Linked DNA regions of Magnetococcus sp. PR-3. The main gene of each other region encodes a partner of the protein of the gene in region 2 in a complex. Links are inferred from orthologs where the notes say so. Each region holds a gene or a part of one and is shown on either strand. Other genes may lie near its edges.

Region 1 (7,479 bases), on a different replicon or contig from region 2:
GTCCCTGGCTTGTTGCAAATCCCACCCATCGGTTATCTCTTGTAACTGCTGAAGTTTTTGGCTCCATTGTTGATCCAAATCCTGACGCAGGCGAGCGCGTTCGAACCGCTCAGCCATAGCTTTAGGATCTTCAACCCCACACTGTTGCATAAGGGTACGGCGTTGGGCGGTAAGATCAGCCTGGGTCGCGGCCAGTTGTTGGGCCTGTTTATGCTGTTTTTCTTGTTCGTGATGCAGGGATGTTCGCTGTTGTTCCACCGATTTGGCTTGGGTTGTGGCTTCACGCCAGGTGGCCATGGCAGCCAAGCGTTGATCTGCCTGAGCAGGGGTAAAGCCTACTTGTTCAAGCAGTTGATCTGCTTGCTGTTCAAACTGTTGCAAACGTTGCTGTAAGGTCTGCCGTTGTTGGCTTTTTTGGCTGTGTTGGGTGAGCAGTTTGGCGAGCTCCTGCCACTGGTTAATCCAGGTGTGAATTTCATGAATGGGTTGATCACTGGGTAGATTAACGTTGGCTGTGGTCTGTTGCCACTGCTGTTGCCACTGCGCATGGTGTTGCTGCCATGCGGTCTGTTTGGCTTCGATCTGCTCCTTAATCAACTGACTATCCAACCGTTGATCGTCTATAGCCTGTTGGGCAGCAACCTGCTGTTGTGCCCAGTTATGCGCGGCTTCTAAACGGCTGAACAGCGCTGTGAACGAAGCGGTTTCATCACTGTCTTTTTGCCAGGGTAACAGCGCTTGACGTAAGGTCTCACATGCATCTTGTAGCTGTTGAGTGGCCCGTTCGGCCTGCTCTTCACTTTTGAATAAGGCCCGTTGTGCATCCAGTACCTTTTGGCGCTGTTGCAGCCAGCTTTCAATCTGTTGTGGGGTGAGATTCTGCAAGGTTTCAGGCCAGAGTGTACGCCACTGTTGCCACCACGTTTGTTGAGCTTGTTGTAACTGTTGCCACTGCTGTTGATGTTGGTTGATCAACTGTTGTTGCTGCTGCGCTTCACTTTGGGTGCGCTCTAGGGCATGGATCTGCTTGGTGTAGGCCTCACGGGTATCGGCCAGTTGATCGGCGTGTTGTACCAGTGCTTCATAGTGCTGCTGTTGCTGGGCTTCAATCTTTTGGGGCCACTGTTTGATCAAGGCATGCCATTGGTCATCGCGCTGTTGACGAATCTCTTCCATACGTTGGGGGGTGGGCAGGTCCCCCTGCTCTTTAAGTTGCTCAAGCTGGGTTTGGATCTGCTCCATACGTCGTTGCAGGCTCTCTTTGTGCTGACTGAGGCTCTGTTCCTGCTGCTGAAGGTGTTCAAATGTTTTGTTCTGGTGCTGGCGCTGCTCGGGTGTTGGGATAACCAGTTGCTGCAAAGCATCAAGCTCTCCATGCCAACAGCTCAACTGGGCCAAGGCTTGATGCAGGGCTTGTTGATCGTTCATACGCTGTTCGTGACACTGGCTCTCCTGATGCAAGGGCGCATGGTTGCCCAGTTGGGTGAACGTGGTTTTTAACTGCTCCAAATCCAGTGGCGAGACCTGCTTTTTTTTCTGTTTCAGCTCCAGTGTTTTTACCCGATGTTGGGCCTCTTCCCACTGTTGCAGAAGTTGTTGCTTGGTTTGTTGTAGGTGTGTCTGCTCGGTAACCAGCTCCTGCAAAGTTTGAATTTGCATGGTAGAGGGTTGCTTGGCCTGTAGGGTCTGTAGGGAGATCTCCAGGCCGTAACCCAGTTGTTGGGCGAGCTGAGCCATGGAGGTTTGCAGGGTTTGCAGCTCTTCATCCAAAGTTTGGCTGAGGTGTTGATCTCTCAGCACTTCATCCCGCCGGGTTTCCAGCTCATGGAGCTCTGCTTCCCGATGTAGCCAGGGGACTGTGGGTGGTAATACGTCCAGCCGTGCCGTGGTACTTTGCTGCAGGGTTTGGCTACGATCCATCTGTCCTTGTAGTTCCAGCCATGCGGTTTCTAGCGTTTGCCAGCGCTGGGGTAGGGCGCGATCTAACGAAGGTTCTGTGAGTAGGGGTTGGCGTCTGGCTTGGAGTTGATCCATCTCCATCAGGTAGGGGATCAGCTGATGTAAGCGTTGTAGCTGCTTGTACTGCTGCATTTGTGTTTGATAACTCTGACGGATGGTTTGATCATGGGCCTTGGCCTGTTCAAAAATCTGCTGAGCTTTTACCCACTGGTTTTCAGTAACACTAATCGCCTTTAGATCCGCTTGAGCCTGCTCCATGGCAGCGCGTGCTGTGGCCATAGGGGTGGTTCGTTTGTTCAAGCCGTGCCAGTTGCCGACCTCTTTAGCCAGTTGGGCTTTTAGACCCCCTGCACCTTGTAAACTGCCAGATGCCCCAAACAGTAGTTCACCCAGGTCGCCTTTGGCTTGGGCCATTTCGGCACCACCCCGGCGTAATTGCTCATGGGACAGGGCAAACAGATTTTGATAGGCTGCGCGGCTAATGCCCCCCAACATACCGGTCAGTAGACTTTCCGGTTGTGGTCGGTCTTGCTCATCACGCAGGGTATTTTTATTGCCTTTTACCCGTTTTAGGGTGTGCGGGTGTCCTTGATGTTCCAAGATGGCCTCAAGGCGCATGTCATTGTAGTTATGCAGGAAATTAAATTTTGAGCGACTCTCCATACCAAACAGTAAATCGACAATACTGTTGCGTGTGGTAGATTTTCCCGCTTCATTATGACCGACAATAAGGGTTAAACCAGCATGCTTGCCCAGGTCTAACGTGTGGTCTGTAAAATGGCCATAACGGCTGAGGGTTAGCTGTTGGATCTTCATGCTTCCCCCTCCGACAAACGTGCATCCAGTAGGGCCAGCCCCTCTTCAAGGGCAGTGTTGAGCGCACCTTCTTGGATAATGGCTTCCAACCGTTTTTTGGCCGGTCCACGCATCTGTTCCAGCATGGCGGCCTGTATGAAGTGTTGCTGCTCAGGATCCTGTGCCAGTTCAGCGACCAGCGATAAAAGGTCGTGACGATTGCCGCTACTGAGGTTGGCGGTCTGTTTGGGGGCTTTGATACGAATTTTTTCAATCCATAACTGGTGGCTGATCTCTTGTGCGGCAACATCACACTCAGCATAAAGATGGTCCAGATCCTTAAATAGGGGGCTGCGACCATGCAGTGTCAACCGAACCAACAGGGGGCTATCTTGATGGTTGCTCTGTAGATGGGTGCGAATGGCCTGTAGCCACACATGTGGTTCGGTCTCTTCCAAGCTTAGGTTCACATGGGCCCAGCGCAGGTCATCCACAGGGCAGTGGGTAACCTGAGTCACCTGTTGGTCTGTTACATCGACCTGTAGGTACCCTTTGGCACCGGTTTCACGAATATGTCGTCCTTGTAGATTACCGCTGTACCAAATGGGGGGGTCTGTGTGTAGTGCTTCGCAGGTATGCGCGTGGCCCAAACCCCAGTAGTGGTAATGAAGTGCCAGTAGATCCTGTTTACGGCAAGGGGCGTAAGGGTCGTGCCCTTCACGGCCGTCCATGGCGGTATGTAGTAGGCCGATATTAAAAAAGTCGGGGTGCGCTTCTGGATACTCAACCACCATGTTTTCATGCATAGCGGCCCGGGGGTAGCTCCAACCGTGAATGGCGGTTTGATAGGGGGCTAAAAGGATGGTTTGGGGCTTTTTATGATCCAGAATCTGTACATTATCCGGCAGGGTTAAGGATTTGGTTAATTTACTCTGGGCATCATGGTTACCCAAAAGAATAATCAGTGGAATCCCTACCTGCTGTAACCGTTGGGCCTGGGCAGCAAAAAAGAGGCCCGTTCGATAATCTTTCCAATCTCCATCATACAGGTCACCCGCAACGGTCACAAAAGCGACCTGCTTGGCGATGGCTTCATCAATCAGACGTACCCAGGCATTTCGGGTAAGGTTTTCCAATAACCCTGGGGGTAATTTTTCCCGCAAGGTGCCATCCAGCCCCTGCATGGGGCTATCCAGATGAATATCGGCGCAGTGGATAAAGGAGAAATTCAAAGTATCAGCCCCATTTGCCTAAATGAACAGGTTCAGGGGCTATCTTTAATCTTTTCGGCCTGTGGGTCCAGGGGCCGTTCCTATGTTTAGGGGTCTATGCCCTGTAAGTGTGTCCGGTTTGGAAAAAAGCTTAAGCTGATTTGATCCTGTTTTTAGGGCGGTATCGTGGGTTTTTCGGTCGTGGCAGAAGGGTGATGGTCACACAGGCGTGACCAGTAGGGGGTAACCCCGCAGTGTCTTCCCAAGGAGACACTGCGGAGAGGGAAGTTAAGAACATCGGGGGTGTATGGTGGGTCGTTGGGGTGGGGTATTGGGAAAGGAAAAAAATATGGCTTAACGTTTTAAACGGGTGGAAGTCCGACCTTGAACAGGTGTCAGGGCATAACGCACCGGACAACGAGACCAATAGGATAACCACTTTAAGAGGATGCGATACAGGATCATGGGTCTCTCCCGGAGAGACACGAAGTAAAGAAAAACCTGTCTGACAACGGCTTACAGGGCGCACTTATAGAGGGTAGGGATGAACAAAAAGGCGAGATTACGTAATAAAACCATGAATAAAGCATGGCGTTCTGCCGTTGTGTGAAAAGCTTGAGATTTCAACTAAAAGCCATTGACCAGATGTGCAAACAGACCTATTTCTAACCAGTTTGCATGTCGTTATAGAGGAGTATTTTTAAGCGTCCTTGCTGTATGGCATACTGCATGGCTTGTTCAGCTTGCGAGAGTGGAAAACGGGCTTCGATGAGAAAATCCGTCGCAATATCACCACGCTGTAACCAGTTCAAAGCGGGTGGAAACGCCCCACATCGAGATCCCATAACCCGCAGTTCACGGATGACCAAATCATTCATATCCAACCCAACCGTACCATCTAGGGTGGATTTAATAACAAGCAGTCCTTCCGCTTGGACCATAGCTTGCCCCAGCTGTAGGCCAGCTTGGCCACCACCACAGACGATGACCCGCTCCATGCAAGGGAGACGTTCCAGTTTTTCAGCCAATAGGGCTGTAATATTGCTTTGGGGTAGTTGTGCCCAGCGTTGAGGATGGTGCCCCACCAACTGGACAGCACCACCATGAAGGGCCATGACTTGGGCGATCAGTAACCCTAATTTGCCATCACCAATGACCAGAACCGATTCGTCTGCGCGCACCGGTGCCTGTTGCACAATCCGCCCTGCGGCGGCTAAGGGTTCGGCAAAAACAGCGGCATTGTCTGTGATGTCAGGATGCACTTCATACAGGTTTTCCACAGGTAAGCAGATGTACTCTGCCATGGCACCAGGATGGTTAAGAATACCCAGTACCGTACGTTTAACACAGTGGGTGTATGCACCACGCCTACAGGCTGCGCAGTGACCACAGTGGGTATTAATGGCTCCCACCACCCGTTTACCCAACCAAGTGTGATCGGCACAAGCGACAACCTGCCCCACAAATTCATGACCCGGTGTGCCGGTAAAGGTTTTATAGCCCTGTAAAAGATCCTGGTCGGTGGCACAAATACCCACCTGTAGCATCTGAATAAGGGCTTGCCCTGTGGTGGGTTGAGGTAGCGGTAGATCATGCCGCAGGGTCGCAGTGCCTTGCTCAAACCACAGGCCTGTCATGGTTGTGGGGAGGGTGGTCATGGTTACTCCAACGGTAGGCGGAATTGATGAGGTTGTGCGGCGGCATCTTCTTGAGGAATTAGTTGTCCCATGGTGATGCCTAATAGCCGAACACCACGGCCATAGAGCGGTTCCCGCTCCAACAGGGCATAGATCATACGTGTTGCCTCCTGGGGATCAGCAATGGCCTGTTCAGCGGTATGGGCGCGGGTGATCTGTTGAAAATCCGCAAATTTGATCTTCAAGGTTAGGGTCAATCCCCAAACTTGGTGCCGATCTAGTCGACGCCATAGCTCGGTGATGATGGTATCCAGGGCCGGGTACATGGCCGATTTATCGGTTAAATCTCGATCAAAGGTACGCTCTGCCCCCACAGATTTACGTTCTCGGCTGGGGTTAACCGGGCGTTCATCCCGGTTGTGGGCCAGATCATGGTAGAAAGCACCAGCTTTACCAAAGATACGGATTAAAGCACCCCGCTCCCAACGGCGCAGATCGGCACCGGTTTCAATGCCCATTTGATGCATTTTCTCCGCCGTGTGTTTGCCAATACCATGAAACCGTTTAACCGGTAGGGACTGTATAAAGGTGGCGGCCTGCTCTGGGCGAATAACTGTTAAACCGTTGGGCTTATCCATATCGGAAGCGATCTTGGCCAACATTTTATTGACCGAAACCCCGGCGGATGCCGTGAGCTGTGTGGTCGACCAGATCTCTGCACGAATGTGTTGAGCAATCTCAGTGGCTGAGGGTAGGTTGAAATGGTTTTGGCTGACATCCAGATAGGCTTCATCAATCGAGAGCGGCTCGATTAAATCGGTATAGCGTTGGAATAGGGTTTGGATGTGACGGGAGGTCTCTTTATAAACCCCCATACGCCCTGGTTGGATGATCAGGTGATCACACAGGTTGCGGGCACGGCCCATGGGCATGGCCGAGTGAATACCATATTGGCGTGCTTCATAACTGGCCGCAGCCACCACGGCGCGTGGACCATGGCCACCCACCACCACGGGCTGCCCTTTTAAATGGGGGAAATCCCGCTGTTCCACCGAAGCAAAAAAGGCATCCATGTCGATGTGGATAATTTTACGCTGAGACATGGTAAAGGCCCGTAGGCTTGTGGCTTGTTCGTTCACCGTCATAGGCGGAGTCTGTGACGCAGAGCAGATCTTACGACCCACGTGGGTCACATGCTTCACAGGCTTTCACGGTATTGAGCGCACGGTTTGGGCTTGATCCCTCTTTCCTCTGTAATCCTTAAGAGCGCACAGAGATCAAAACCAGGATCACTTATTAATTACTCGTTAGCTAAAGGTAAGCGTACAAAGAAGCGGGCACCTTCAGCGCTGGATTCTGCATGTATGCGGCCTTCCATACTATCTTCCACAATCATTTTAGCCATATAAAGACCAATGCCGGTACCCTGACGTTCAGTCTTGGTGGTAAAGAAAGGATCAAACAAGCGATCCAGAATCTCTTCAGGAATACCAATACCATTATCGCGGATACAGATGGTGGCCAACCCATCATCTTCTGCCATCATATCCACTTCCACTTTGCCATCGCTTAACCCAAGTTCCTGAATGGCATCCTTGGCATTGTTAAGGATAATCATCAAAACCTGAACCGTTTCGTTGGGGTAACCAAATGCCCAAAGATCCTGTGTTGAGGGCTGATAGGTTAACGCCACTTGATAGTGTGAGAAGGAGGCCGAGACCAGCTCCAGTGCTTCGCGCACCGTCTGTCCCAACTCAAAACGTACACGCTGTTTATCGGGTCGGAAGAAGTTACGGAAATCATCAATGGTGGTGGACATCTGGCGGATTAGGCGACGGGCCTTCTCCATCTGCTCCGACATGGTTTGAGCGTCCAGT
Region 2 (7,645 bases):
TACCAACCTAAACATCCAAATTGGTCACATTCAAAGCATTCTCTTGAATGAAATCCCGTCGTGGCTCAACGGTATCACCCATTAATGTGGTAAAGACTTCATCGGCCCCCACCGCATCATCCACCCGTACCTGTAAGAGTGTACGCACATCAGGATCCATGGTGGTTTCCCACAACTGGTCAGGGTTCATCTCACCCAAACCCTTATAACGCTGAATGGAAAGGCCACGGCGACCTTCGGTCAAGACCAGCTCCAGGAAGTCTGCAACACGTCCTGCGGGTGTCTCTTTTTCATTTTTAACCAATAGGCCATTATGACCCATCTGTGCCTCATAACTCATGGCAATCTTTAACATCGTGGCATACTCTGCTGAGTGCACCATGGCCAAGTTGATGCGGGTAAACTGCAACATGCCATGTACAGCCCGTTCGACCAAAATAACCTCACTGCTGGTCTCAGGGTCGTGAATTAAGGAGACCTGTAAACGCTCCTCTTCACCCCCACGCTCCTGCAACATCTGGGTAAAGGTCTCCAGCAATGCACCGGCTGCGGCTTTGTCTTTTAAAATGGACTCATCAATGTTCAGGGCACTGGCGGCAATGTCCAAGGCTAAAGCGTCATGGTGACGACCTAAACGGTCCAGCATCTTACGATACTTGGCGGCATCCCGTACCAGCTCCAGGAGCGCCTGTTCATCCATAACCTTGTCGCCATTACGACCTTCAACCCCATGCAGACCATAGTTCATCAAGAGTTGGTTGAGCGCATCATCATCCTTCAAATACTGCTCCTGTTTACCCTTAGCGACCCGGTAGAGAGGTGGCTGGGCAATATAGAGGTGACCCCGCTCCACAATTTCCGGCATTTGACGGTAGAAAAAGGTCAACAGCAGTGTACGAATGTGCGCACCATCTACATCCGCGTCAGTCATGATGATGATGTGGTGATAACGCAGCTTCTCAATATCATACTCTTCCCGGCCAATACCGGTACCCAGAGCGGTAATTAGCGTACCAACCTCCTGGGAAGAGAGCATCTTGTCAAAGCGAGCTTTCTCTACATTAAGGATCTTACCTTTGAGTGGCAAAACCGCTTGATGCTTACGATCACGGGCCTGTTTGGCAGAGCCTCCAGCAGAATCACCCTCCACGAGGTAGAGTTCGCACTTGGCGGGGTCCCGCTCCTGACAATCCGCCAATTTACCGGGTAGAGAAGAGACCTCCAAGGCACTCTTACGGCGCGTTAATTCACGGGCCTTACGGGCGGCTTCACGAGCGTTGGCGGCCTCGACGCTTTTGGCGATGATGGACTTGGCCTCTTGAGGATGTTCCTCAAAGAAAGTGGACAATGAGTCAGACATCACACTTTCAACAACCGGCCGTACCTCGGAAGAGACCAGTTTGTCTTTGGTCTGGGAGGAGAACTTTGGATCAGGGACCTTCACAGAGATCACCGCCGTCAAACCTTCCCGGCAATCATCTCCTGATATGGATACCTTCTCTTTTTTCAAAAGGTTGTTCGTGGATGCATAGTTGTTGATGGTACGCGTCAAAGCACCACGGAAACCAGCCAAGTGGGTACCACCATCCCGTTGGGGGATATTGTTGGTAAAGCAGAAGATATTTTCCTGATAGCCATCATTCCACTGCAAAGAGACCTCGGCGGAGATCCCATTACGCTCATCTTTAAAGTGGATGGGCGGATCCATCAGTGGTGTACGGGCCTTATTCAGGTGCTCTACAAAAGAGCGGATGCCCCCTTCGTAGAAGAAGTCATGGCTCTTGTCGTCACGCTCATCGTGGATGTAAATACGCACCCCATCATTCAAGAATGAGAGCTCTCGAAGACGTTGGGAGAGGGTGTCAAAAGAGAAATCCAACACATTGTGGAAAATCTCTGTACTGGGTTTAAAGCGTACCGTTGTACCCGACTCGCCCGTATTACCAATCACCTTAAGAGCTTCTTCAGGCTCACCCAGGTGATAGATCTGCTTGTGCACTTCACCAGACCGCTTAATGGTCAGCTCCAGTGTCTCTGACAGGGCGTTCACCACGGAGACACCCACACCGTGCAAACCCCCGGAGATTTTATAGGAGTTGTCGTCAAACTTACCACCGGCGTGCAGCACGGTCATGATAACTTCAGCAGCGCTACGTCCCTCCTCTTCATGGATATCGGTGGGGATACCCCGTCCGTTATCCGTGACTGAGCAGCTACCATCGCTGTGCAGAATCACCTCCACCCGGTCACAGTGGCCCGCCAGAGCTTCATCGATGGCGTTATCCACCACCTCAAATACCATATGGTGCAGACCAGTACCGTCATCGGTATCACCGATGTACATGCCGGGACGCTTGCGTACCGCATCCAGCCCTTTGAGCACCTTGATATTACTGGAGTCATAGGTGACATTCTCGTCCTGGGCTTCAGGTGCGTTTTCCGTGGTCATGGGTGATCTTCTCTCTTCTTGAGTGACTGCCACCAGAGATGGCATCCATTCTCTCTGGTCCCGTGGTCAAAAACTGCGGCAACGGGTGAAACATTGAAAAGGCTAAAAACAATCCATTTTCTCACAATTTACGGCGAATTTTCAAAAATTTTAAACACCCCTTGATCAACCTCAAACTGCTGTTGAACAGGCCCAGACCAGGGGATAATTTCGGTCCGGCAACTGGCCACAAAAATCTGGCTGCCTTTTTGTACCAAGAGCTGCATCAAACGGCTCATACCATCACTGTCCAGTTCAGCCGCAGGATCATCCAGTACAATAAGGGGGGGCTCCCCTTGCTGCTCTTCCAAAAGGGCGGCCTCGGCCAGTTTAAGCGCCAATGCTGCCCGTTTTTGCTGGCCCTGGGAGCCAAAGCGGGCCAGGGGGTGGCCATCCAGCTTTAAAATCAGATCATCCCGGTGTGGGCCATAACCGGTGCCCCCGCTACGGCGCTCCCCTTCACGGTTCTCAGCCAATAGACGGCGATAGATGCTGGTCGCTTCGGTTTCATCCGTGGTCCAGCCCTTACTGTGTCGGTCCAGCTGACAACTCAGGGTGATACTCAGTCGCTCCGCAATACCCAGATCCTGGAGAATAGTGTCCAGGTGGGGTTGTAAACGGGTTAGGGTCTCGTGGCGGTTATACACCATCTTCGCCCCCAAAGCCGCAAGTTGAGCCTCCCAGGCGTCCCACTCTGGTGGCTGAACCCGTGGCTGTTTCAGTAACCGGTTACGGGCTTTTAGGGCTTTTTGGTAGTCATTGGCCACCACTGCATGGCTCAGTGCCCCCTGCTGCCTACCACAGGTAAAGGCCACCCAGTCCATGAAGCCACGTCGTAATCCTGGGCCATCTTGAACCAACCGTAGAGAGTCTGGCGTGACGATTACGGCTGCGAGAGCTTGCCCCATAGCGGAAGCCGCTGAAGCGGCTTTTCCGTTAATTTTGACCACCTGGCGGCCCGCTTGTCCAAAGAACTCCAAGCGGTGGTCCAGTTCCCGCGCAGTGGTCTCTCCCCGTAAATGAAACCAGGGTTGACCATGTCGCCGCAACGCACCGGATGGGGCACGCCGAAAGGAACGGCCAGTCGCCAAAAGGCCAATGGCCTCCAGCAGGTTGCTTTTGCCGTGGCCATTCAGACCGGTAATCAGGTTCAAACCAGGGCCAAAAACAAGTTCTGCTGCGGCAATATTGCGAAAATCCCGCAGCGTCAACCGATCCAATCGCATGGAGCTGTCGTCACACCCGCATGGGCATCAATACATAGAGATAACCTGTTGTACTGTTCTCTTCGACCAGTACTGGTGACTCTTCATCTCTAAGTTTCATACGTACGGTATCGCCATTGGCGACCGAGACAATCTCTTGAAGATAGCGGGCATTAAAGCCCACCGTCATATTTTTACCGGCAAAAGAGCAGGGCATCTCCTCTTCGGCAGCCTCTTGCTCTGGGTTTTGAGCGCTCACTTTTATGTGGTCATTGGCCAGTGCCATACGGATACCACGGGATTTTTCGTGAGAGAGTACCATCATCCGTTTAACCACCCCAAACAGAGGCTCTTTTTCCAGCTCCAACAGGTGCGGGTTTTCACTGGGGATGACCCGTTGATAGTTGGGAAAACGACCACTGACCAGCTTGGAGGTCAAGACAATGCCTGGCTTGGTAATGCGTATGAATTTCTCATCCAAGGCCAGATCCACTGCCTCTTCATCCTCTTCCACCAGCTTACGGATCTCCTGCACCGCTTTACGGGGAATAATCAGCTCTGCACTCTCATCCACAGGGATATCCAGGGCCATTTCGGCCATGGCCAAACGGTGGGTATCGGTAGCGACAATACGGACTAAGCCATTTTCACCCTCCTGGTTGGCATCGGCCGCACTCACCATGTGCAGTAAAATACCATTTAGGGTAAAGCGTGTCTCATCCTGGCTCATGGCAAAGTGGGTCTTGGCGATCATCTCAGCCAAGCGTGGGCCATCCAGCGTAAAGCTTTGTCCTTGGGCTGTCTCTGGGAAGGGCGGAAATTTATCCGCGGCAATACCCACCAGGGTAAAGCGGGCTCGGCCACAGGTTAGGACCAAGCGTTCCCCAGCCTCACTACGCAGGCGTAGGTTGTCTTGGGGGAGCTCTCGTACAATTTCAAAAAGTTTACGCGCCGAGACCGCAATGGAACCGATGTTCTCCACCTCTGCAGGGCAGCGGCTTTTCATGGAGACTTCCAGGTCGGTTGCGGTCAGGGTTAATCCCTCTTCACTGGCTTCCAACAGGGCATTGCCCAGCTCGGGCATGGTGTTGCGTTTCTCCACCACTGTCTGCAGACGCTGCAGGGCCTTGAGAAAGGGTTCGCGGCTAACGTGAAATTCCATGGGTGCCTCACTCTTGTGCTTATCCGGCTCTCGTAAGTTCGGAGCCGGTTATTTTTGCAACATGCTCTTAAGGGATTCCAACTCATCGGCCAGGGCCGGGGTCTTCCCCTGTTTCTTCTCTACCTGACCCACCGCATACAGTACGGTGGTATGGTCACGGCCACCAAACCGGTGCCCAATCTCCGGGTAGCTGTGTTGGGTTAGCTGTTTACACAAATACATCGCCACCTGCCTGGGGTGACTGAAGATACGTGAACGGCTATTGGAGCAAAGGTCGGTTACCTTGACCTTGTAGTAGTTGGCCACCGTTTTTTGAATCTGTTCCACGGTTACCGTACGATCTTGACCCCGTACAATATCCTTGAGCGACTCCTTGACCAGACCCATGGTAATGGGCTTACCCGTCAGTGATGCGTAAGCAGATACCCGGATTAAGGCACCCTCCAGCTCTCGCACGTTGGTCTGTACGGCATCCGCCAGAAAAAAGGCCACTTCATCGGCTAGGCGCATACCCTCATTGCCTGCTTTTTTCTGCAAAATAGCCACACGGGTTTCCAGATCTGGTGGCTGCATGTCTGCGACCAACCCCATACCAAAACGGGAGCGTAGACGTTCCTCCAACTGCTCAATCTCATGGGGGAAGCTATCGGCGGTCATGACAATCTGTTTTTTGGCTTCATAGAGGGCGTTAAAGGTGTGAAAAAACTCTTCCTGAGTCGCCTTCTTACCCGCAATAAACTGAATATCATCAACAAGCAGAACATCTACAGAGCGGAAGTTCTCCTTAAAATCAAACACCCGTTTAAAGCGTAGGGAGTTGATCAACTGGGTCATAAAGTTTTCTGAGGAGATGTAGAGCACCCGTTTGTCGGGGTCAATCTCCAAAACCCGGTTGCCAATCGCTTGCATCACGTGGGTTTTACCCAGGCCAACCCCGCCATGAATAAACAGGGGGTTATAGGCGGCAGCTGGTGCCTCGGCTACCCGTGCGGCTGCGGCATGAACAAACTGGTTACAGCCACCGACCACAAAGCTGTCAAAGGTGTAACGGGGATCCAATCCGCTTTGGAATGTCTCCTGTTCCTCCTCGTTGCTACTGGCCACTTGGGTCGGTACAACCGTTTCAGTTTTAGAGGCCTGGGGTTTATCCAGCTCTGGGTCAGCCGCAAACAGTAGGGTAACTGGCTCACCCAGTTGTTCACTGAAGATATCCTCTAGTAACCCGCCATATCGCTTTTTTACCCAGTCAGCAGAAAAATCGTTCACGGCCAAAACCTGTAACTGGCCGTCATTGATTGCACCCCCTGCTTTAAGGGGGCGTATCCATGCCTCAAACACCTGTGCCGAGACCTGCTCGGCCACTGCGTCCATCACTTTGGACCAAATATCCTGCATTGTCCCTCTGTGCCCTCCCGCCGGGCAGGGGCGCCTAGCCCTAGGGGCGTACGCCTTTAAAAATCACTGCATATAGGTTCTGGTTGTGTGAAAAAGGATCCTTCGGCACAACCGCAACATCACATGGTACTCGGGAATGGGGTGTGCCTCAATGGATAGAAGATTCACAAACGCGCGCGTACTATCGGTCATTTAATGCTTGACCCTTTAGCAACTTTGGCTACAATGGTGCGTTTTCGTCAAACGACTTGTGCTTATAGGACGGCGCACCCCCCTGTTCCTTCCCCACTTTCTAGAGGGGTTTGGGGCTTTTCGGAGGCGTGTCGGTGCGGGCAGGGAGCCCCACAATACCGCCGCCACAGCGCTGTTTGAACATGTTCCGATAAACCCCGAAAAGAGGAGGGGAACCCGTGAAACGGACTTTCCAACCCAGTAAAATTCGTCGTAAGCGCACCCACGGTTTCCGTAGCCGCATGGCCACCAAAAATGGCCGTAAAGTGCTGGCTGCACGCCGTCGTAAAGGTCGCAAGGCGCTGATTCCGTAAATCTGGATCGCGCTGCCGAATTATTTCGGCACACATGGATACTTGCAAACCACGAACTGCTGACGGTTCGTGGTTTGCTGTGTCTGGTAGGATCGAACCCTTTGCGCCACTGCTATGAGGGCTGTATTGAACGACGTACCCGCGCATGCACCGCAACAGGCTGGTTTTCCCAAAACTGCCCGTCTGCTTAATGCCAAGCAATTTCGTCAGGTTCTGGCGGCTCAAAAACGCAGACAGAGCCGTGCCTTTGTGCTTTATAGCCGTGATGGCAGCGGTCTAGCCCCCAGAATTGGCTTTACTGTTAGTCGCAAGGTGGGCAAAGCCCATGTACGTAACCGTATCAAACGATTAGCCAGAGAGCTGTTTCGTCTCAACCGCTACCGTTTGCCGGATGGACGGGATTTTGTACTGATTGCCCGTCATCGTGCAGGGACCATGAATAACAGTGACTTGCTTTCGGAGTTGAACAAACTGTTCAAACCCCATTGGCGTGATGTGAAGAATTGAGAGCGCTGCTATGGGTCGTTTGCTTGTTTTACTGGTCCGGTTTTATCAGCTATTCATCTCACCCATTTTGCCGCCCTCATGCCGTCATAGTCCCTCTTGCTCCCAGTACGCCATTGAGGCGTTAAAAAAACATGGGGCTCTAAAAGGATCTTGGCTTGCCTTTCGGCGCATTTTGCGGTGCAATCCCTGGCATCCAGGCGGGCATGACCCCGTCCCTTAAACCTCGCAATCTTGGTGAATCATGGATCGGCGCACACTCATTGCCATTGTACTCTCCTTTGTTCTGCTTACTGCTTTCCAGTTCTATATGGCTTGGAAGTATCCTCCTGCAGAGTTGACCGGG
Region 3 (7,564 bases), on a different replicon or contig from region 2:
CCAATGTCTGCAGCATGCTTGGCAGAAAGCATTCTGGGGCGCGTAATATTATCTCTTAAAACCGCTTTGTAGACTTCGGTCATCTTCCTTCTCCTCATACACGCATATACGATTTAGTTGATCCAAATCAGGACACACGCGGTCTTCTTTCTTTTGTGAAAAAAAAGCACCACAAGCATGTGGTGCTTTTTAATCATTGGGAGTGGAAAAGCACAACAAAAGTTCCGCTTACCCACCCCCTTTTTTCAACCGCTATCTGCGATTATTTTTTAGCCTTTTTGGCCGCACGCTCAGCTTCCCAGTCGGCATTGTTCACACCGGCTAGATCCTGCAGCTGACGCCAGTTCTCCAGACGCTCCTGCATAGAGATATGCAGAACATCAGAGGCTTTTCCATCTTTGTCAAAATGCTTCTGGAAACGACCTTCAGTCTTCGCAAAGGAGATGAAGTCTACCTTCTCTTCGCCCTCTTTGGTCTTTTTGTGGTGCCAGTCACGCTTCACTGAAGGGTTACCTTGCAGTGACATACGCTCCGCCATGGTCTCACCGGCCTCAGGGTCGTAAGAGAAGATGGGGAATGCACGGGACTCTACAGCCAGCAACGCTTGGGTGTAGGAGAGATCGTCAGCTACCTGGTGCTCAGGCTGACAGGTGGTGTAGACGTTGATCAGTGCAGGACCATCATACTCAAGCGCACGCTCTACACACTTATAGAAGTGTGTCGTCATAGGACCAACAGTCTGGGCCACATAGACGTTGGGGTGCATCATGGCGATCTGACCGATCTCCTTACGACGCTCCATCTTACCAGGAATGGCCTTACCGTGGACAGACATCTTAGCTTCCTGACCAATGTAAGTTGCCGTCGAGGCTTGACCACCAGTGTTGGAGTAGACCTGAGTATCCAGAACCAGTGCCTTGATGTTCATACCAGAGGTCAACATACGGGACAGAGCCTGGAAGCCGATGTCCAACATGGCGCCGTCACCACCGAAGGCCCACAGTACGTGGTCTTCCTTACCGGTGCGGTTCCAATGCTCACGGATCCCCATCGCCACAGTCGGTGCGTTTTCGAACAAAGAGTTCATCCAAGGCACACGGTAGGGGTTGTAGGGGTAGGTAGAACCGTACACAGTTTGACAACCGGTCGCCGCGGTGATGCCATACTTATGGCCCACCTTCTCATGGGTCATCGCCAGCAGCTGACGGATAACCGAAGCTTCACCACAACCCATGCAGGAACCTGCGCCACCCACATACTGGTTGGCTTCATCCTTAAGCATGATGTCAATCTTCAGCTTAGGATTGATGTACTCCTTCGGCGTATCAGGGGTGGTCTTGAAGAAGTCCCACATCGCGAAGTAGTTAGGCAGGTTATCTTTGGTCTTTTTGATCATCTTCAGAGCATCGTGCTCGCCACAGGCAATCACACACTCACCACAACCCTTACACTTGGTAGGATCGATGAAGATACCAAACTCAGCACCACCAGGGGCACTGGCATCTTTGGCTTTTTTCTTCTCGTAGGTTTTCCAGAACTTGGTGGTCTGAACCATCTGTGCCTTCAGCAGGTCACGGGTGGCATCATCTTCAGCCTTGGCCAGTTCAGCTTCCAAGGTCTCTGGTGTCATGACTCGACCCCAGATAGAAGAGTCTGGACAGTTCTGTACACACTCCATACAGGCAACACAGTTATCTGCAATAAACTCGGGCAGATCTGGTGCAATGTAAGAGAAGTCACGGAAGGAACCAGTCGCCGCAGGGACAGCAGATTGACCCACAAAAGCATCCGCTGGCTGGCTGGAACCTTTACCAGTACCATAAGCGTTTACAATCTCTTTGGCACGATCGATATCGTACCACTGAGGGGTATTCTCGGTATAGATCTTAGCTTGACTCATTATATCCTCCAGACGCCACTTCGGCGTCAATGTTCACTTGCTTCGGAAAAGGGATCGTAGCCTTAGATGAAGAACGCGTTAACGTCTTTACCTTTGGCATCCCACTCTTCCTTGCCCTTGGCCAGTTCTTCTGCGGAGGTGGCGTCCATAATTTCATCGGTCACTTCCATGACACGATCAAAGCCACGCTTCACGGCATCCAGGTTATCGTCTACAACCTTCTGACCACGCTTACCGAAGTACTTATCCAGAGGCTTACGCACCTGCTCAAACAGTGCCTTGTCATCCATACCAGCATTCTTCTGGAAAGGAGTCACCCGCAGGAAGACACCCAACAGAACCACACCCTGGAAGCGCTGAATCAAGGAAGAGTCAGAGAGGCAAGACTCACGGGCGATGTCGATGGTATCCACACCGTAGAACTTCACCTTATGCTCTTTCATGAAGTACTTAGCGTAGGAAGGTAGAGAATCCCACAGCGCCTGAGCATTGGGCTCATCGGTGTGCTGGAAGACAATACCACCATCAGACAGACCAACCAGAGGGTTGCCCATGAACCACGTGGTGGGATCCATCAGAGGCACAAAGTCCACCTGACGCAGCTCACAGTGGCTGAGGATCTTACCGGTAGGCGTTACGGTCAGATAAGTATTGGTGGGTAGACCCTTTTTCTCGGAACCGTACTTAGGCGCAGCCTGTACACGAAAGCCGAAGATGTCACCCAACATTGTTGCGATAACCTTGTTGGTGGTGACCGAACCGAAACCACCGACAGAGTGTGCACGAACCGAGAAGGAACCTTCGGGACGTACATCGGGCTCGTCCTCAGGATCCAGAGCGGTTTCATGCTCAATACCCAGGGAGAAGAAGCGCTTGCCCTCTTTACCCAGAGTCATATTGGTCAACACCGCCAGGATGTGACCAGGAGTTACGTCACGGGAACCCAGACCAGCGGTACCACTGAAGACGTAAGGAATGTTCTCTACAGCATCAAAGCCCTCGATACCCATAACCGCTTTGGCCAGTGAAGCCTCGATATCGGTGGTCAGAGGGTTGTCAACCATAGTGGGGACGTCACAACGCTCAAGAATGGAGACGGCCTTACAGTTCTTGATGGCACGTACAACCTGCTTGGCTGGGAAAGGACGATAGCAGGTGATGTTAACCACACCCAGCTTCAGACCGCGGGAACGGGCCAGTTCGATAACAGACATGGCGGTTTCAGCGGTGGTACCCATGGCGATAACGGCATAATCCGCATCTTCCATACTTACTTCTTCAATGAGGCTGTACTTACGCCCGGTGAGCTTATAGAACTCTTCCATGGCGTTTTCGATGTGGCCTTCCAGCTCATCGTAGTACTTACGGGCAGCAATCTTACCCTGCATATAGGCATCCTGGTTCTGCACAACACCGGTCTGCAGAGGTGCCTCAGGATCAAACAGATTGCGCATACGATCACGGGGATTACCCAGGTATTCGCGAATCAGGTCATCCTCAGGATAGTTGAGGTTCTCAATGGTATGAGAAATCAGGAAGCCGTCCTGAACGTTCATCATCGGTGTGAACGAATCTTCTGAAGCGCGACGGGCAATCAGGCACAGGTCAGCAGAAGCCTGTACACTGTGGGCAAACAAAATACCCCAGTTACAGTCTGCTACAGCCATAACATCATCATGACCGGCGTGCACGTTCAGACCCTGGTGGGTCAGCGCACGAGCCGCTACGTTCAATACGTGGGGCAAACGCTTACCAGCGATGGTGAACAGAACCTCTTTCATCAGGACCAGACCCTGACCTGAGGTAAAGTTGGTCACACGACCACCGGCCAAGGCATAGCCTTCGCAAGCAGAAGCGGAGGAGTGTTCAGACTCCAGCTCCATCCAGGCTAAATCATTGCCCCAAACGTTTTTAAAGCCGTTAGCCACTGCCACCTGGAAATTCTGTCCCATGATGGTGGATGAAGTGATGGGGTAAGCGGCTGCACCGTCTGTGGCGCGAGTTTCCACATAAGCAATGGCATCGGAACCATCACCTGTGCCGGGGATACCCGGATAGGGAAACGCCTGTTGGTCATCTGCTTTCAAGGTAGCCATACCAAGAACTCTCCGTTGTCTGCTTTGGGTTAGCGCAAACTGCGCATCCCCCCTCATATCAGCCGATCGCTTTGCGGACATACACTGTCTCTAATAGCATTTCGGCGTCTTAATCTTTGAAGGTGTGCATTGTAGCCAATTCATTTCGAAAAAGCATGATATCTTTCTACGAAATGAGTGAAGACGCACCCCTCCCTACATATAGCTTGTTTAAACAAGCCTTTAAACCACACCTCTACGCCCCTGAAGGGCCTGAAAAAGTGTGGATTCATCTAGATATTCCAGCTCTCCCCCCATGGGCATACCATAGGCTAGGCGACTGATCTGCACTGCATGTGCTTGTGCGATCTGAGCAATATAGTGCGCGGTGGCCTCACCTGAGACGGTTGGGTTGGTCGCAATGATCATCTCTTTGAGATCATCTCCACCCAGTCGCTTCTCGAGACTTTCCAGGTTAAGTGCATCTGGACCAACACCATCCATTGGGCTTAAGCGACCACCCAAGACATGATAAAGCCCCTTGTATGCACCTGCACGCTCCATGGCCAGCACATCGACCGGCTCTTCAACCACACAGATTAGGCTCACATCTCGTTTGTGATCCATACAGATACTGCATAACTCATCTTCCGCCAAGTTATGACAAACGCTGCAGAACCCAATCCGCTGGCTGAGCTCAATCAGCCCCTCCCCCAGTCGCTTGGCCTCTTGCCCCTGATCTTTCAGGAGATGATAAACCATGCGCTGAGCACTTTTACGCCCAACCCCTGGCAAACGAGCGAACAACTCAATAGCCCGCTCCAGGGTGGGTAGACCGGTACTCATCTCGATTAAAACAGCCCAGGAATATTCATTCCGCCCGTTACTTTGGACATCTTCTCCTGAGTGATCTGAGCCATACGAGCTTGGGCATCGTTAAAAGCAGCGACCATCAGATCTTCCAGCATCTCCATATCCTCTGGGTCAACCGCTTTAGGGTCAATTTTCACCCCTTCAACCGTTTGCTTGCCATTGATGGTCACTTCAACCATACCGCCACCGGCTTGTCCGGTTACTGTCAGTAGAGCAAGCTCTTCTTGCATCTGCGCCATTTTGGCTTGCATCTGCTTGGCCTGCTTCATCATGTTTCCCATGTTTCCGAAACCCTTCACGGAATCACCCTTTACGCTGGTTGGGCTGTCTACCACTTACTTGCGTTAACCCATCTGTGACAGATGCATTAAGCAGGAGGTTGGAGCACAGCCAATGGAAATCGTTCCCGGATTGAGAGAGATTGTTACTTTTGCACCGCAAAAATGTCAAGTCAAACCGGTTCGACATGGATAATTTTAGCATCAAAGACCCGCTCAACCTCTTGAATTAACGGATCTTGTGCCACCTCATTTTCCAAGGCATTTTGATAAGCATCCTTGGCTTTTTTCTGTTTTTCAGCCTCTGTATCCGGCCGATCACCATCTGCACTTTTGCTGAATTTCACCACACCATTGGAAAAATTCAGACTTCCCAGCAGATCCATTAAGCTCTTATGGACCCGACTTGGCTCCCCAGCAAAAGCGTGAGCAATCATTACCTCCATACGAGGTGGATCGTCTGCCCCTAGGCCACCTTCATAGCTAAGTATGCTCAGGTGACTTTCCATTTTTTGAGCCAGCAGGGGCATTTTTATACGTGCCGCTTCAATCAGTAACTCCCAACTGTTTAACTGGCTGGGTAACGGCTCTGAGACCTGACCAGCAGGCTCCTCTGTCATGGGAGGGGCTGGTGGTAAATCCGGCTCAGGCTCGGCAGAATGGATGACTGGGGGTGCTTCTTGTACCACAGGGGTTATTTTTTTCTGCCCTTCCCCCTGGGCTTTAGGCTTTTTTACAGGTGGCGACTCCTCTTGAGCAGCTACTTCAGGACCTGCTTGCCGCTGCAGAGATTCAACCAACTGCTTTAAAGGGGGGACGGCACGCAAGTGGGCGGCCCGCAATAGGAGCATCTCCAAAGCTTGCCGTGGTTCACGGGCAATGTGTAGATCTTCCCGCCCTCGCAGAAGAACCTGATAAATCATCTGTAAATGTTCACGACTGAGCTTTGGCCAAATAGAGGATAAACCTTCAAGCTCAGAAAGGGCTTGGGCCACATCCTCAGGACCAACCGTCATCTCACGGGTCGCCATATGGGTCACGGCCAACAGATCATCGACCAGAACCAAAGGCTCAACCCCATCCCGATGAAACAGCGCAGCCCGCTCTAACATCTCTAGAGAGCGGCCACCACATAAATCTGTAAACAGACCAACCACGGCCTGGCGATCGGTCAACCCCAACAAACTGCTCACATGGGCATGCTCAATACTTCCCCCACCATGGGCAATGGCCTGATCCAGTAAAGATAGCGCATCCCGCACAGAACCATCGGCCGCATGACTAATGGCAGAGAGTCCCTGCTGGTCATGGGTAATTTCTTCAGCATCGAGAACATGCGCCAAATAGCGGGAAAGAGCCTCGCGATCAAGACGGCGCAGATCATAGCGCTGACAGCGACTCAGAATGGTGGGGAGAATTTTACGCACTTCGGTGGTTGCGAAGATAAACTTCACATGTTCAGGGGGTTCTTCCAACGTTTTGAGCAAAGCGTTAAAAGAGGAGGTACTGAGCATATGAACTTCGTCGAGAATATAGATCTTATAGCGGCTCAGGGTCGGGGCATAGGCCACACCATCGAGCAACTCCCGCATTTGATCGACTTTAGTACGGGATGCCGCATCCACCTCAAACACATCAGGGTGCTCACCACGAACAATGGCAAGGCAGCTATCACAGGAACCGCAAGGTTCGGCCGTGACACCACTGGTGCAGTTAAGACACATGGAGACAAGACGGGAGAGTGTGGTCTTACCGATGCCACGAATACCGGTAAAGAGAAAAGCATGGGGAATACGGCCCTGCTCCAGTGCATGACGGAGCGCCTGGACCGCGTGCTCTTGACCAATCAGATCTTCAAAACGGCGAGGCCGCCACTTACGTGCCAGTACAACGTAGGAAGACATGACACCCAATAGGTAGGGAAAACGATACGCCCAGTCATAGAACAACAGATTCTATAACTGGGCAGATCAGGGAGGGCGGCTCCGATCAAACGAAATGCGGCACACAAAAGGTCCCGTTACCGTTGCTTCCTTCCGGACCTGGCGGAGTTCGCGGGTTTTCGTTGCGCATGGCCTGACCATCAGCGCCGCCCATAAAAGGGGCCGGTCTTAATCCGCCCATATCGCAGACAAAAAACCGTTCAAACAGGATTTCGTCCTCTGCGCCGACTTCCCAACAGGGGCGTCGCAGAAACGAAGATAATTTCGAAAGAGAATAAACTTTTAGCCCATATCCATGTTGCTGTCAAAGTATCATCGTAAAAAAGCACAACATAGCTTCCAACACTAGGATCCCACATCTCAAGCTATTACACCAGAAAAGCTTATACAAACAAGCTAAGCACGCTTTTTCTTCCAACGGCTGCCCATCATGGCCTCTTCCAATTCCAACCACTGAGGTTGACTATGCTGATCGGATAAAATCACCTCAATGCG
Region 4 (7,633 bases), on a different replicon or contig from region 2:
ATTTTCAGGAAGGATTATAAATTTTCAGGGAGATCTGGGTATTCTGACTGGGAACCCTAAACAAAACAGGCTAAACTGCGCCTTGTTTGGCTACTCTATTCAATCGATGTGTAATGATACTAAAAAAGGGCATATTCATGGGGTCTGGGTCAGCATATCTAGGGCGTTGGATGCTACTCAGTTGTCTCATGCTTATCAGCAGTGGATGCACGTTAAATTTTGATGGGTCTAGTCCGCAGTCCGATGCCCCAGCCAAACAAAAAGCGCACCAAGTCGAGCCAAGTCAAGTTAAGAGCAAAGCGCCGCGGGTCATACCAGAAGGTGCTGTTGCTCAACCCGTTAAAAAAACGTCCCCCACCAAACAGATTCAGCAACAGTCATTACCCTCAGCACACGTTGAACATGTAGATGTGGGTTCTTCTGCAGCCCTTCCCCGCCCCCATGATGTGCAACAGTCCGCCTCACCAAATATGATGGCTCTGGTTGCCCCTAAACGTATGGCGGCCAAATTGGATCGTGCCCCAAGGGTTAGACCTGTCTCTCATTTCAATCAGCAGCCTATTATCAACACGGTTTTAATGGACCGGCCTGTTAGCTTCTCTGTGTCAACACTGCATAAGCACATTCACCGTTTTATCGATGAAAAACGCTTTGAAGTGATCTCTGGCCCAACGAAACAAAGCCATGCAGGTCAGTATACCATTCGCTACCGCGATACCCACTTCTCCGTCCAGATCTTAGACCGTCCTTTGCCTGTCACGTACTTTAGCAAGACTCTTGAGCACTCTCCTGACCGAGATCTGTACTTAAAATTAGTTCGTGGACACCGTGGGCATTTAATCACTCGGCCGACAACCATACCAAAGGATATGAATCAATTTTTGACCATTGCTGATGACACCATGGCGCTATCTTATATTCTAGCCGATCAAGGGCGCCCGGTTCTCAACTATTGGGAAAGTAGTAAGCGCCTGATCATGTGGTCACGTTTTGTTATGTACAAACGCGCTTTAGGGATGGTGTTTGAGCGGCTCAGTCATAATGATCCCAATGCTTTTGACTACCTACCTATTCGGCTATGGGTACGCTTTGCCGTGGAAAAACAGTCTGGTTTGTATCTGTTAAAAAGTAAGGGGCTAAAACGGTTTACTGGCGCTGAGCTTGAGCGTTATGTTGATATACGCCGAGGGCAGGAGTTTTTATATGACTCCCAGGATGAGATCTTGGAATATGCGCGGTATTGGATTGAAATGGGCAAACGCATAGAGCCAGGTAAAGCCGTTACACTGGCCAATGGCCACCGGTTTGTGGGGGTTGTGTCGCAACGCGATACGGGCTTTATTACTCTGAAATAGTTTAACAATAAATAATTAATTTAATCTTTACTAAACAGACGTGTACGTTTGGTCAAGCTCATACGTTGAGCCAGAGAAACAACCTTACCTAATGCTTCATTGATGTCGAAGGATCCGACTAAGAAACGTACACGGTACCCTGTATACCCCTCTTTACTAAACTGCCCAATCACAATGCTATCGACTCTGATCGGTGGACCTTCTGGCCAGTAAATGACCGTTTCTACACGTGAGCCTTCTGTAATTTTGGCAATCTTATCTTTGTAGTAGATGGCCACCCCACCGGTGCTGATATCATACGCCTTCGCATTAAACTTCACACCTGATTCGCGAATGATTTCCAAGTTGAATTTCCACTGAGATTCAAGCTTGGCACGTACCATGGCCCGTTTTTGCGGTTCTTGCTGAAGGTAGCGAGGAAAACTGAGCTGAATGGTTTTGCCTTCAATAATCTTCTGAAAACGCAGCTTGGTGCGCACCAGATGTAGCTCGGTGAACATGGAGATATCGACAAAGACAGCACTGCGAATTTTGATATTTCCTAAGGGCGGGTCCAAGGCATCAATTAAGACATACCGGGCCTGTTCCAGGTAGGAAGTTTCTTCATTCTCTTTTTCAAAATAGGTGAAAAAGGTAAAAGCATCCCCTTCCTCAAGCTGAAGCTGAACAGGCAGATGCTCCTCGATTGCGCGGGTGACGATCTTGATGATCATCTCCTCTTCCTCAATCTTATGGCAGCCGTCCTCGTCTGCAACAGCGAGGTCCTTGCCCTTTCCTTTACCTGTTTGAATCAGGCTTTTCAGAAAGCGCTTGGTTTTGCCTTCATTCTTAGTTTCAGCCACAGGTTCATGGACTCCTGATATTGCTTCCCCCTGCTGATATCGGGTGAAAGCATCGTCTAAATATCCGTTTTGCAGGTACAGACCTAAAACGGGGGTAGTTCTTCTGACCCTATCGGTCAAATTCCTTCTTCAGATAACAAAAAAGTGAAGTGGTGCCACTTGTTATCCGACTAAATCCAATTGCCGAGCTCTAAATTTAACACCTTTTTGACGGGCAATTTTGGCACACGCTGAAATATCTACCCCTTCTAGACCATTAATTGCGGTCAGCGTAACTTCAGGAATATAGGTTTTTACGCTATCTACAAATGCCAATAAACCATCATAAGCACCTGTTTTTCCTGGGACACAATGCTGATCATAGATCTCAGCATTTTGGGCATTGAGCGAGATAGAAATTGCATCAATCAATCCAGCCATTTGTGGAGTTACATCTTTCCCATACACAAAGTTTGCCAAACCGTCTGTATTGAGACGAACCTTTTTACCTTGCTCTTTTGCAGCTTTGGCGACTTGCAACATAACCTCTATGCGTAAGGTTGGTTCGCCATAACCACAAAAGACAATTTCATCAAAGGCGTCCAACTCACCAAAAGCCCCAATAAGTTCATCACTACTCGGGTTTGCCTTAAGTCCGAGATCAAAATCATGTACTTCAGGGGCAGCCCATTTGGGACAAAACTGACATTTCAAGGTACATCCATGGGTGACATTCATATACAAACGGTTGCCAATGGGATAGGCCAAAACACCTTTATCGCTGGTTCTTGCTAGATCAATTCGAAAAAGCCGACGGTAATTCTCTGTAGTCATATCGGCCAGGTCTTTGGCATTAATACCGCGTAACTTGGCGATGGTTTTGGTTGTAAGCTCTACAAAGGCTGGTTCATTGCGTTTACCCCGCTTGGCTAAAGGGGACAGATAAGGTGCATCAGTCTCTACCAGTAAACGGTCTGCCGGAATATAGCGGGCAATTTCTTGTAATTCCTGGGCTGAACTAAAAGTGACAATACCTGAGAGTGAAATATAATAGCCCTGGTCTAGTGCCCAAGTAGCCATATCCTTGCTACCTGTAAAACAGTGGATAACCCCACCACACTCTGAGGCCTTCTCCTCTTCCATAATGGTGCGCGTGTCTGCCTCTGCTTCCCGTGTATGGATAACCAACGGAAGGTTAGCGTGCCGGGCCGCTTGAATGTGGGTACGCAGCACCGTACGTTGGTTCCCCCGATCGGCATTGTCATAGTGGTAGTCTAGCCCAGCTTCCCCAATGGCAACCACTTTGGGGTTCTGAGCCAAGGTGACAATTTCCTCAGCCGTACATGTAACATACTCATCCGCATAGTGTGGGTGCACTCCCACAGTTGTATAGATATGCGGACGCTTTTGTGTCAGTGCTAATAGGGCTTCAACCTCATCCAGACGGGTTCCTATGGTGTTGATATAGCGCACGCCTCGTTTACGTGCGTGGTCCAAGACCGTGTCCAAATCCTCTTTAAAGGCATCAAAGGTCAAGTGCGCATGGCTATCAGCAAGGTACATGGTTGAAATCCGAATGGTGTTTGAGGGGGCATTTGATAAAGCCCCCTTAGGATGATTAATCGCGACGAACCTTAATTACGGCCTCAAACTAAACGACAAACGCTTAGGTTCTTTAGAGATAGGTAAAAGCCCGATTTATCATCGGGCTTCGTCGGTGTGATATGAAGGCTTATCAGTTAAGACTCGCTTTTGGTCTCAGAGTTTCCATTTCCCCCCCGGCGTCGCCTGCGTCGACGACGACGTTTGGGGGCTTCTCCTGAGCCTTTTTCTTGATCCCCTGCTGGAGCAGGTGGGGAGGAAGGACTTGCCTGTTGTGGTTGTTGAGTGGTCTTATTCTCAGCTTCGGCAGAGTTCGGTTTACGACGACGGCGACGGCGACGTTTTTTAGGTTCTTCCCCACTTGCTGACTTTTCAGCATTTTCCTCAGCTGGTGCGGGTGTCACACTTTGAGAAGCTGGCTTTTCTCCAGCAGTTTGGTTAGCCTCCTGCCGATCTTTATTGCGACGTCGTCGGCGGCGTTTACGACCACTCTTTTCTTCTTCATTCTCCCCACGTTCTTCTTGAGTCTTGGGGGTGGGTTTATCATTTGGTTGAGCAATGGCTTCGGCAACAACCTGATGGATCACAGGCTCTTCAACCTTAGGTTCAGGTGTTGTTCCCTCTACTTCATGGTTAAGCTCTTCGACGGTGAGTGTCTTACGGGTACGGTCTGAAAATTGGATTTCGACCGATTGGGAGATCGGGTGAACCACACGAATGGCAACCTCCTCCCCATTGGCCAGCATCATACGAGATTTTGGCTTCGGTAAGCCCTTACGCATATCGCTGTAGACATCATTCTCATAAGACAGGCAGCACATTAACCGCCCACACACACCAGAAATAGAGTCGGGATTCAGGGAGAGATCCTGATTTTTTGCCATACGTACTGAAACAGGGTGAAACTTGTTCAAATGTGAAGAACAGCAAAGATTACGACCACAAGGTGCCATCCCACCCAGTAGTTTGGCTTCATCCCTTACCCCTAACTGGCGCATCTCTACCCGCATGCTTAGCTCACCGCTAAGCTGCTTGACCAGTGCACGGAAATCGACCCGGTTTTCTGCGGTAAAATGAAAAATGGCCTTATTACTCCCCTGAATGGAGACCTTGGAGAGTTTCATCGGGAGCTGTTGTTCACGGATAAGTTGTCGACACAGACGGTAGGCGCTTTTTTCCCGCTGTTCACGGGTCTCTTGAACCTGTTTATCCTGATCGGTCATGCGCCGAATAATACGGGTCACAGGGCCACAAAAAAGATTGTTTTTATTTTGCGGGTCCCATGGCGCAACATGGGTAACGCGGCCAGGAATAACTTCCCCAGCACGGTTTTCCAACAAAATGGCATCCCCACTACTCAGGTTAGCAATACGCGACTTGATCTGGTAGACCATGCAGGAGCTTTCCATACGAAAGCCAACCAACCGGTGTTGGTTATTGCGCCCTTTTCGTCCCTCTTTTGACGTTTGCTTCTGCTCTTCTTGACCAGGCGATGCTGCGCTACCCGCATCTGGCTGGGTCTCTATTGTTGAACTTGAGGAGGGTTGGGATGTTTCCAACAGAGCGCTCTGATCCTGAGGATCAGAAGGCGATTCGATCTCGGACATTGCCGGGAATTCCTTCTTAACACACATGTGGCAGGTTTAGGTCGCCAGTCGGGTGATGCGAATAAACAGATGTTCCAGCATCAGAGGGCGGTTCAGATTAAAAACCCTAGCTTCATCCACCATACGTGTAAACTGTTGCGCAAGCGTCAACCACTCCCGGTTACGGGTTGATTGAGCTTGGTGGTTATTGGATTGATCTTGATCTAATAAATTAGCACGAATATGGGACTGAAACCAGAACTCCAACAGCATAGTGGTGGTTTCAAACAGCTCTGCTTTTCCCCATCTTGCGGCGAGATCACAGATGGTCCCTAAATCCGTGCCCTTTAACAGTTGTGCCATATCTTGCCAAAGCTCCTGACGTTGTGTGGGTAACTCCCCTTCACACAACGCCAAGGCACGACCCATGCTACCCCCAGCCATCTCAATCGCACTTTCCATGGCCTGATCTGTTAAAGGCGGCTCAGTTTTATGATTTTTGAGTAGTTTTCTAAGGATATCCGCTTCAAGTGGAACAAAGCGGATGGCTTGACAGCGGGAGCGTATGGTAGGTAACAGGGCACCAGGGCTTTGGGTTGTAAGAATAATTAAAGATTGAGCAGGAGGCTCTTCCAAGGTTTTTAACAGGGCGTTCGCTGCACTGGCATTCATCAGGCTGACTTCATCAATAACAGCGACTTTATAGTTTGAGAGCAGCGGTGTTAAGGCAACAAAGTGAGTTAAATCACGGACCTGATCAACTAAGAGTTGGGTTCGTCCATCCTGCTTCTCAAGCCATAAAAGGTCTGGGTGGCCTCCACTGTCAAAGCGGGCACAGGAGCTACAGTGACCACACCCACTCTCGGGTAGAGTACCACTGGCATTGAGCGCGTGTTCCCCTACTTCATGACAGAGCGTTCGCTGAACCAAGGCACGGACCGTACTTTTTTTACCCACGCCCGCAGGGCCATAAAAGAGCAACCCATGGGCTAAACGTCCTGCGGCGATGGCACTGGTTAAGCCATCTAAAGCACCTTGTTGCCCCAATATTTGATTAAATTGAAGCAAGGAGTGCCTCCGTATGGTTCCACACCTGCGCTGAGACCTGTTCCATACTTTGATCCGCTTGGATGATTTTGACCCTCTTGGGATTTTGTTGGGCAATGCGTTGAAAGGCCTGACGTACGGTCTGGTGAAAAGAGAGAGCTTCCTGCTCAAAGCGCTGCTCTTTTCCGCCACGTCGGTGGCTGCGGGCTAAGCCCTCATGGGGGTCAAGATCCAAAACCAGGGTTAAATCAGCGCAAACATCCCCCCTAATCCACTGCCCTAGCTGTTTAAGCCATGTTTCATCCCCACCCCTAGCGGCCCCTTGGTAAGCCATGGTGCTGTCTTCAAACCGGTCACACAAGACCCAGGTTCCTGCTTCAAGTGCGGGACGAATGACTTGTCGAATATGCTCATGTCGTGCAGCTAAAATCAGCAACAGTTCGGATGTACCATCCAAGTCATTACCACGCCCCGTTACCAGTATTTCACGAATACGTTCACTGATGGCGCAGCCGCCTGGTTCACGGGTACGTAGAACCTGATGCCCCTGATCCGTTAAACGTATGGCCAAGCGTTCAATTTGGGTGGTTTTTCCTGCACCTTCTCCACCCTCAAATGTAATGAATTTACCCAACATGCTCGGCCCTTCGTTTTCATTTCCGATTTTTACGCAACTGTTTGAGGTAGGTTTTGACGTTGCGATTGTGCTCTTTCAGTGTCCGTGCAAACCGATGGCTACCTGAACCATCCCCCCGAGCAACAAAGTATAAAGCGTTGGTTTTTTTGGGGTGTAATACAGCCGTAATCGCCCCAGCCCCTGGTGAGCAGATAGGGGTCGGAGGAAGAGCAGAAATGGTATAGGTATTATAAGGGGTGGGGGTTCGTAAATGTTTACGGGTGATATTACCCCGATAATCTTTAATACCATAGATCACGGTCGGGTCACTCTGTAACCGCATGCGTCGCGCCAGACGGTTATGAAAGACACCTGCGATCTCAGGGCGCTCTGCAGCAGCACCGGTCTCTTTTTCGACAATAGAGGCTAAGATCAGGGTTTCATAACGACTAAGCTTCTTCTGCTCTTTAGGGGTTGCCCCCCACGCTTTATCAAGCACCTGCTGCATGCGTTGCACCATGCGCTGGGCAATTCCCCAACCCTGCTCATTGGCTTCATAATAGTAGGTGTCAGGAAACAAAAGACCTTCGAGAGTCTGTTGTGGGA

The links.
Region 1: the proteins of dnaN (region 2) and dinB are in contact, whole or in part, in a solved structure (PDB 1OK7), measured with the Escherichia coli proteins. The link is inferred for Magnetococcus sp. PR-3 from one-to-one orthologs.
Region 3: the proteins of dnaN (region 2) and dnaX are in contact, whole or in part, in a cryo-EM structure (PDB 8GIZ), measured with the Escherichia coli proteins. The link is inferred for Magnetococcus sp. PR-3 from one-to-one orthologs.
Region 4: the proteins of dnaN (region 2) and holB are in contact, whole or in part, in a cryo-EM structure (PDB 8GIZ), measured with the Escherichia coli proteins. The link is inferred for Magnetococcus sp. PR-3 from one-to-one orthologs.

Annotation. Positions count from the first base shown.
Region 1 is NZ_JBAHUQ010000002.1:160,023-167,501, reverse strand. The notes cover bases 4,666-7,479. They hold dinB (DNA polymerase IV), read right to left. Parts: upstream 6,706-7,479; coding sequence 5,626-6,705; downstream 4,666-5,625. Other genes in these bases: V5T57_RS02270 (sensor histidine kinase), read right to left, coding at 6,903-7,479; V5T57_RS02280 (MDR/zinc-dependent alcohol dehydrogenase-like family protein), read right to left, coding at 4,666-5,623. Also shown: V5T57_RS02290 (AAA family ATPase), read right to left, coding at 1-2,775; V5T57_RS02285 (metallophosphoesterase family protein), read right to left, coding at 2,772-3,986; more of V5T57_RS02280, read right to left, coding at 4,631-4,665. UniProt on the Escherichia coli protein: Poorly processive, error-prone DNA polymerase involved in translesion repair and untargeted mutagenesis. Copies undamaged DNA at stalled replication forks, which arise in vivo from mismatched or misaligned primer ends.
Region 2 is NZ_JBAHUQ010000047.1:11,342-18,986, forward strand. What follows is about bases 2,791-5,770. They hold dnaN (DNA polymerase III subunit beta), read right to left. Parts: upstream 4,856-5,770; coding sequence 3,725-4,855; downstream 2,791-3,724. Other genes in these bases: recF (DNA replication/repair protein RecF), read right to left, coding at 2,791-3,714; dnaA (chromosomal replication initiator protein DnaA), read right to left, coding at 4,904-5,770. Also shown: gyrB (DNA topoisomerase (ATP-hydrolyzing) subunit B), read right to left, coding at 8-2,449; more of recF, read right to left, coding at 2,578-2,790; more of dnaA, read right to left, coding at 5,771-6,250; rpmH (50S ribosomal protein L34), read left to right, coding at 6,661-6,795; rnpA (ribonuclease P protein component), read left to right, coding at 6,922-7,302; membrane protein insertion efficiency factor YidD, read left to right, coding at 7,313-7,522; membrane protein insertase YidC, read left to right, coding at 7,544-7,645. UniProt on the Escherichia coli protein: Confers DNA tethering and processivity to DNA polymerases and other proteins. Acts as a clamp, forming a ring around DNA (a reaction catalyzed by the clamp-loading complex) which diffuses in an ATP-independent manner freely and bidirectionally along dsDNA.
Region 3 is NZ_JBAHUQ010000008.1:158,858-166,421, forward strand. Bases 4,666-7,564 are described here. They hold dnaX (DNA polymerase III subunit gamma/tau), read right to left. Parts: upstream 7,031-7,564; coding sequence 5,300-7,030; downstream 4,666-5,299. Other genes in these bases: recR (recombination mediator RecR), read right to left, coding at 4,666-4,821; V5T57_RS07100 (YbaB/EbfC family nucleoid-associated protein), read right to left, coding at 4,827-5,129; V5T57_RS07115 (CobW family GTP-binding protein), read right to left, coding at 7,466-7,564. Outside these bases: V5T57_RS07080 (hypothetical protein), read right to left, coding at 1-83; V5T57_RS07085 (thiamine pyrophosphate-dependent enzyme), read right to left, coding at 263-1,900; V5T57_RS07090 (2-oxoacid:acceptor oxidoreductase family protein), read right to left, coding at 1,963-3,996; more of recR, read right to left, coding at 4,219-4,665. UniProt on the Escherichia coli protein: Part of the beta sliding clamp loading complex, which hydrolyzes ATP to load the beta clamp onto primed DNA to form the DNA replication pre-initiation complex.
Region 4 is NZ_JBAHUQ010000034.1:623-8,255, forward strand. What follows is about bases 4,428-7,395. They hold holB (DNA polymerase III subunit delta'), read right to left. Parts: upstream 6,433-7,395; coding sequence 5,422-6,432; downstream 4,428-5,421. Other genes in these bases: V5T57_RS16705 (PSP1 domain-containing protein), read right to left, coding at 4,428-5,385; tmk (dTMP kinase), read right to left, coding at 6,419-7,048; mltG (endolytic transglycosylase MltG), read right to left, coding at 7,065-7,395. Also shown: V5T57_RS16690 (hypothetical protein), read left to right, coding at 171-1,355; V5T57_RS16695 (PilZ domain-containing protein), read right to left, coding at 1,376-2,197; V5T57_RS16700 (TatD family hydrolase), read right to left, coding at 2,360-3,739; more of V5T57_RS16705, read right to left, coding at 3,916-4,427; more of mltG, read right to left, coding at 7,396-7,633. UniProt on the Escherichia coli protein: Part of the beta sliding clamp loading complex, which hydrolyzes ATP to load the beta clamp onto primed DNA to form the DNA replication pre-initiation complex.